Linked DNA regions of Microbulbifer sp. GL-2. The main gene of each other region encodes a partner of the protein of the gene in region 2 in a complex. Links are inferred from orthologs where the notes say so. Each region holds a gene or a part of one and is shown on either strand. Other genes may lie near its edges.

Evidence for each region.
Region 1: the proteins of GL2_RS06900 (region 2) and aceF are in contact, whole or in part, in a crystal structure (PDB 1W85), measured with the Geobacillus stearothermophilus proteins. The link is inferred for Microbulbifer sp. GL-2 from one-to-one orthologs. Residues at the interface, in WP_033016213.1 of Geobacillus stearothermophilus: Ile282, Leu283, Ser284, Leu285, Glu286, Phe325; in WP_033016211.1 of Geobacillus stearothermophilus: Val129, Ile130, Ala131, Met132, Pro133, Arg136, Lys137, Arg157.

The regions. Positions count from the first base shown.
Region 1 is NZ_AP019807.1:676,119-679,530, reverse strand. What follows is about bases 1-2,832. They hold aceF (dihydrolipoyllysine-residue acetyltransferase), read left to right. Parts: upstream 1-509; coding sequence 510-2,156; downstream 2,157-2,832. Other genes in these bases: GL2_RS03035 (hypothetical protein), read left to right, coding at 2,788-2,832; GL2_RS21400 (hypothetical protein), read right to left, coding at 2,440-2,592; aceE (pyruvate dehydrogenase (acetyl-transferring), homodimeric type), read left to right, coding at 1-492. Outside these bases: more of GL2_RS03035, read left to right, coding at 2,833-3,090; GL2_RS03030 (hypothetical protein), read left to right, coding at 3,080-3,367. UniProt on the Bacillus subtilis protein: The pyruvate dehydrogenase complex catalyzes the overall conversion of pyruvate to acetyl-CoA and CO(2).
Region 2 is NZ_AP019807.1:1,581,094-1,584,841, reverse strand. The notes cover bases 572-3,571. They hold GL2_RS06900 (alpha-ketoacid dehydrogenase subunit beta), read right to left. Parts: upstream 2,570-3,571; coding sequence 1,574-2,569; downstream 572-1,573. Other genes in these bases: pdhA (pyruvate dehydrogenase (acetyl-transferring) E1 component subunit alpha), read right to left, coding at 2,569-3,571; GL2_RS06905 (dihydrolipoamide acetyltransferase family protein), read right to left, coding at 572-1,577. Outside these bases: GL2_RS06910 (DeoR/GlpR family DNA-binding transcription regulator), read right to left, coding at 1-201; more of GL2_RS06905, read right to left, coding at 333-571; more of pdhA, read right to left, coding at 3,572-3,660. UniProt on the Bacillus subtilis protein: The pyruvate dehydrogenase complex catalyzes the overall conversion of pyruvate to acetyl-CoA and CO(2).

The DNA of each region.
Region 1 (3,412 bases), 900 kb from region 2 along the record:
CATGTACAGCTGATCGGCGGCGGTACCATTTTACGCGAAGTACTGGCAGCAGCGGATATCCTCGCCGACCAGTTTGACGTGGCTTCCGATGTTTGGAGCCTCACTTCTGCCGTGGAAGCGGCCCGCGAAGGTCAGGATGTAGCGCGTTGGAATATGCTGCACCCGGAAGCAGAGCCACGCAAACCCTGGATCACCGAACAGTTCGCAGGCAATACTTCTCCGGTTATCGCTTCTACTGACTATATCCGTTCCTATGTGGAGCCGCTGCGCGAGTTTATCGACGGTGAGCTGACCACCCTGGGGACCGATGGCTTCGGCCGCAGTGACAGCCGCGAGCAGCTGCGCCGTTTCTTCGAAGTGGACCGCAACTATGTAGTGATCGCCGCTCTGAATGGCTTGGCCAAGCAGGGTGTTATTGATGCGAAAGAGGTTGCGGAAGCGATCGTGAAGCTCAATATCGACGCCGATAAAGTTAACCCACGCATCAGCTAAGAGAAGGCAGAACTCCTATGGCAAAACAAGTCATTAAAGTGCCTGACCTCGGTGGTGCCGATCAGGTTGATGTTATTGAAATCACTGTTGCTGTCGGTGATACCGTCGCGCAAGAGGATTCACTGATTGTCGTGGAAGGTGATAAGGCTTCCATGGATGTGCCGGCTCCTGTGGCTGGCAAGATCCTCAGCATCAGCGTGAAAGAGGGCGATAAGGTCTCTGAAGGCGATGTGATTGGGGAGATCGAAACCGATGTGGCGGAAGCGCCGGCTGGGGAGACCGCTGAGGCTCCTGCTCAGGAAGAAGCTGCACTGGCGCCTGAGCCCATCCCTGAAGCCCCTGCTGCTGCAACGAGTGCCGAGCCCAAAGAGGAAGCTATTCAAATTCCCGATTTGGGGGGGGGCGATGCGGTTGATGTGATTGAGATCAGCGTGCAGCCCGGCGACGCTGTCGAAGAGGGCGATTCACTGATCGTGGTAGAGGGCGACAAAGCATCAATGGATGTGCCGTCTCCCAGCGCCGGTACTGTGGTTTCTATCGCTGTAAAAGAAGGCGATAAAGTTTCCACTGGCGATGCTCTCGGGGTGTTGAAAGTGGTTGCTGATGGTGGCGCCGCAGCTCCAGTGGCTCAGACCGAAGCGCCGGCACCTGCCGCTGCAGCACAGAGTGCCCCGCAACAGGTAGCCGCGCCGGTTGAGCCTCCTGCGGTTCCGCAAAAAGATCACCAGCTGGAACGCGATCTCACTGCAGCTGCCCAAGTCTACGCCGGCCCCGCTGTGCGCAAGCTGGCGCGCGAGCTGGGAGTCACCCTGAACAAGATCAAGCCTACAGGCCCGCGCAACCGGGTTTCCAAGGATGATCTGCACAACTACATTCGCGACCAGGTCAAAAAGGCCGAGAGCGGTGCTGTGGGTGTCGGTGGTGGTATCGGTATCGCCAAGATGCCGGATATCGACTTCAGCCAGTTTGGTGCGGTGAATGTGGAGCCAATGAGCAAGATCCACAAGATCACCGCTGCCAATATGTCCCGCAACTGGATCAATGTGCCCCACGTAACCCAGTTCGATGATGCTGATATCACCGAACTGGAAACCTTCCGCAAGTCCATGAAGGCCGAAGCTGAGAAGCGCGGAGTGAAACTCACTCCGGTGCCTTTCCTGCTGAAAGCGGTAGCGGCAGCCCTGCGTGCGGAGCCCAATTTTAATGTGTCCCTGCACAATGATGGCGAGCACATTGTGCGCAAGGATTATGTGCATGTGGGCATGGCTGTGGATACCCCCAAAGGATTAATGGTGCCGGTCATTCGCGATGTGGATAAAAAGGGCTTGTACGAGTTGGCTGCGGAAGCCACCGAGATGGCCCTGAAAGCTCGCGATGGCAAGCTCAAGCCCAACGAAATGCAGGGCGCTTGCTTTACCATCTCCAGCCTGGGTGCTATCGGTGGTACCGGGTTTACCCCGATTGTCAATTCCCCGGAAGTCGGCATTCTCGGTGTTTCCAAGCTGGCGATGAAGCCAGTGTGGAACGGCAAGGATTTTGAGCCTCGACAGATGCTGCCACTGGCGTTGTCCTATGACCATCGTGCGGTGAATGGTGGTGATGCCGGGCGCTTTATGACCTATCTGGTCAGCGTACTGGCGGATGTGCGCCGCCTGTTGCTGTAACACTTTGTCAGCAATCCCCCATAAAAAGCGGCCAATGGCCGCTTTTTTTATATGCTCGGATCGCCTTATTTGGCGATAGCCGTCCTGATGAGCGCATGCCTCTTATTACAGCAAGGAAGGGGAAAATGGCGCTTAAATATCTTTAAAAATGAATTACACGCATAAATGACTTGGCGCCAACTAGCCGGTAATGGTCGGGCAACTAGACTCATTGAAAGACAACTATCAGCGCAACACTGAAAATGTGGAGTGTCGGATCATGAGGCCTTCAGGGAAATTCGCTTTACCGCTCGTTTCGGTATTGGCGATGCAGGGTTGCTTGTTTTTGCCAGCCGAGGAAGTTGAGGGTGAAGACCCGTTCTTTTTTGATGCTGGCACCACCATGCAGGACGAAAGTTTTGTTGATGTCGGTGCCCATCACTCCCAGCTTCTGCAACCTGCGTCCGTCAACTTTGAGTGTGAGGTGGAATGCGTCGATAGCGTGTACGATTCCTCAAGCTGGTTTTTCCCGATACTGAGGGTGTATTAGCCCGAAGGGGAAATCTGCGTACAGGGTCGTTGCAGCATAACCCGGTCATTTGCCGAAGTACGCGGAGATAACTTCGCGTGGTACCGATACGGAGACATGCCCATGCAAAAATCCCCGATAGTGATTTCCGCGCTGTCCATGAGTCTGCTTTTGGCAGCCTGCGGAACGCCGGATACTCGAAATCAGGTAGTTTATCCATACAGTGCACCTACGCCGCGACATGCAGATTATCGCGCCTATCCTGCGCCCTCATCGCATGTGCCTGCAGCCCCTTCCTCCCGTAAGTCCAGTTATTCCAGTTGTCCCGGTGATTCTGAGGAGTTGGCACCGGGTTCTATTTGTCCGCCCAGTGCACGCTGTATAGATATATCCGGCGGAAGGCGATGTATATCCTATGAAGAGTAAAGTGTTATTGGCTTTAATCGCGGCACAGCTGCTTGGTGGCTGTGCCGACGGATTCTGGCAGGATCTGTGTGGCGACCCGATTTATTACACTTATAAGCGCAGTCCGGTACCACCTGACGAAATTACAGCTTTTCCGCGTTTCTGTTTGGCTGGTGATCCCTATATGGGGGACCTGGAAAACTGCATCGCTACGGGTGTGTACTGCTACCAGCTGGATACTGGCGATTGGTGCGAGGGGCCCTATTCACCATTTGTGCTTAGTTTCAGTCCTTATTAATGGTTTTTCCGGCGTGTGCTGAAGTTGTAATGAAGAATTGATTGC
Region 2 (3,748 bases):
CACCAATTCCCGCGGTACCGGAATAGCACCGCCACGGCGGCGCAGTAGCAAGCCGTGGTTTTCCATCGCGGTTAAATCCTTTCGAATCGTAACCTCAGAGGTTTCGAAGCGTCGCGCCAACAGCTCAACACTGGCCTCACCAGCCTCATTGAGCAGGCTCATAATGCCGTGGCGACGTTGTTGTGTATTACGTTTGGACATGGATGGTTAACTTTCGTTTCGAAACTTAAAGATAGCAAAACGAAAGGTAAGTTCCCACATTAGTTTTATTGGTGGCAATTATTCTTTTGCGGCGCCGGATTTAATACGAGAGGGAAGTACTGGGGTGTCGTTCAGCTGGAAAGTGCCTGCAACATAGCCTGGAGAAAACGCGCCAACTCACCGCCAGTTACGGCTCGATGATCAGCACTGATGGAAAGTGGCAACAGTGGGCGCATGGCTGGCCATCGGTCTACAACTACCACCCCCTGGCAAACCCGCCCAGCACCAATAATCGCGACAGTTGGCGGCAACACTACCGGAGTGGCATAGCGGCCTGCGATAGCACCGAAATTAGACAACAGTATGGTTGCTCCCTGTAAATCGCTCTGTGCGATGCCTGTCTCCCTGGCTTGGTGCTTGTAGTCGGCGACCTGCTGCATCAACTCTTTATCAGAGCGCTTCACAACGTTCCTTAGTACCGGGACAAATAGCCCTCTTGGTGAATCTACTGCCAAACCAATATTCACGCTCTGTTGGGGGGCCAGCCGGTCCTCCTGGTAGAGGGCATTGAGCGTTGGTTCCGTCAAACATGCCGTCTGCACCGCGCGAATCAGGCGTAATAAGGCCGGCTCACTGCCCCACCAAGTGGAGATATCGGCATCGTCGCACAGGGTAATCTGCGCCACCTGGTCCCGCGCACGGCTCATGGAAAGTCCCATGGCGCGTCGCGCCGGCGACATAATCACTTGTGAGTCAGTTCTTTGGGTGGAAGAGGAAAATGGGGATGCAGGGCTGGTACAGGGGGCAGTAGCGTTAGGCTTTCCCGCAGTCTTCGGCATGGAATCCGCTGCCGAACGCACCTGGGCTTCAGTCACCAAAGCGCCATTTTCTGAAAGTCGTTGTAAATCCACCCCCAAACGGCGGGCGAGGGCGCGTACTGAAGGTGTTGCCAGCCGACTGGGACCCTCAGAGATTCCTTGTTCAGCGCCCAGGACACCCTGCCCCTGCTCCAACTTGCCGACAACCGTGCCACTATCGCGGCTGGAGCTGTGTTCTTCGACAGCTTGGGGAGGCTCTTGAATTCCACTTTGCGTAACTTCGGGACTTGGGGATGGTACTTCCTCGGCCCCGGCTGTCTCACCCTCAGCAGCAAACCCTACCAAAGGTTCGCCTACATTGACGGTTTCGTCCTCAGCCGCGAACAGCTTCTCGATTTTGCCTCCCCAGGGGGCAGGCACCTCCACTAGCGCCTTGGCAGTTTCCACCGTCACCAGGCTTTCATGAGCGACTATGCTGTCTCCCTCACTGATATGCCACTCTCGTACTACTGCATCAGGTAAACCCTCCCCGAGATCCGGCAAAGTGAAAATTTTCATGCCGCTCCTCCATTGGCATAATCGAGTACTTGCCGCACCGCAGAAAGAATACGCGGCACACCCGGCAAATACTCATCCTCCAGTTGGTAGTAAGGCATCACGGTATCGTAGCCGGTAACTCGTTGTACCGGCGCATACAAGAGGTCGAAAGCATATTCGTTAATCTGCGCAGCCACTTCGGCCCCAAGCCCACAAAATCGCGCAGCCTCGTGCACCACCACGCAGCGATGGGTTTTTTCCAGTGAGTCGATTACGGTATGAATGTCCAGTGGCTTTAGGGTGGCGGGATCAATCACCTCCGCCTCTATGCCTTCGCCGGCCAGCTGCTCGGCAGCCTGTAGAGTTTCTTTGAGAGAGGCCCCCCAAGCGATCAGAGTGACATCTTTCCCCTCACGTAAAATAAAAGCCCGATCCAACGGCAGCGCCTCACCACTATCCGGTACTTCCTGGCGCACCGCACGGTAAATACGCTTCGGCTCAAGGAAAATAACCGGGTCCGGGTCGCGAATGGCTGCCAGCAGTAACCCATAAGCACGGGCTGGGGAGGAGGGCACAATCAAACGCAGACCCGGGATATGAGCAAAAAGGGCCTCGGTACTTTCCGAATGGTGTTCAGGCGCATGGATTCCACCACCGTAGGGTGCCCTATACACTATTGGGCAAGACAAGCGCCCACGGGTACGGTTGCGGAATCGCCCGGCGTGACTGAGGATATGATCCAGGGCGGGGTAGATAAATCCCATAAACTGGAATTCCGCCACTGGGCGCAACCCCTGGGCGGCCATGCCGATAGCCATTCCTGCGATCATAGTTTCTGCCAGCGGTGTATCAAGCACCCGGGCACTTCCGAACCTTGCCTGCAACCCCTCGGTAGCGCGAAAGACACCGCCATTCACCCCAACATCCTCACCAAACACAACCACCCTCTGGTCTGCCTGTAATTCGAAAGAGAGTGCCTGGGTAACGGCTTCCACCAACGTAATCTCGGCCATCACCTTTCTCCCCGCAGTTGTTGGTACTGCTCCAGGAAGGCCTCAGGCAGAGTTTCGTAGAGATGGTCAAAGATAGCGGTGGCCGTATCCCTGGGAGTGTCCCGATATTCCTGCACAGCTTTTTCCAGAACCTGGTTCAGCTCCCGGTGCATTTCTTCTTCCTGGGAATCTCCCCAGAATCCTTGGGCCTGCATATAAGTGCGCAGGCGCAGCAATGGCTCCCGCGACCAGGCGTCACTCAGGGCCTCTTTGGGTTGGTAGCGGCTGGCATCATCGGCAGTAGTGTGATCGCATAAACGATAGCTGACTGCCTCTATGAGTGATGGCCCGTCACTATTGCGGGCCCGTTGCACTGCATCCCCTACTGCCTCACGTACCGCAATCACATCATTACCATCCACCTGTAAACTGGGGATGCCAGCGGCAATCGCCTTTTGCGCCAGGGTTTTGCACGCAGTTTGTCCAGAGCGGGGCAGGGAGATAGCCCACTGGTTATTGTTGATCACCACCACCAGTGGCAGCTGCCAGTCTCCCGCCAAGTTGATAGCTTCGTAAAAGTCCCCCCGCGATGTGGAACCATCCCCACCTGTAGTGACGGCAACACGCATGGGTTCATCCAGCTGTTCATGTTTGTACTTAAGGGCGAAAGCAACCCCCGCTCCATGTAACATTTGCGTGGCAATTGGAACACTCAGGGGCAAATCTTCGCGGGCGTGGCGAAAGTTTTGACCACGTTCATCCCCACCCCAGATAGCATAGATTTCCTGAATAGTGACACCGCGCTCCAAGAGGGCACCTGTTTCGCGGTAATTGGGGCAGTACACATCCTCTTTGGACATGGCGGCACCGACACCGACGCCTATAGCTTCCTGCCCGAGACTGGATGGGTAAGTGCCGAGCTGGCCAGTGCGCTGCATTTTTACCGCGCGGTCGTCCACCATCCGCGCCAATGACATCTGCCGATAAAAAGCAGTCAGCGTGTCCGGGGTGGCAAAATCTGGCAGCGCCTGGGTCGTTTGACCCCGCTCATCCAGATACTGTAGCGAGGCGATATCAAAACTGGCGAGCAATTGCATTCTTGGCTTGTGCATCGGGCCATTCCTTGTATTCCCGAAGCGCAAGTTTAATGGATAGGTCTGGGCACAGAGTGTGCGAGGAGGGAACCCCCGCCGGAATTCG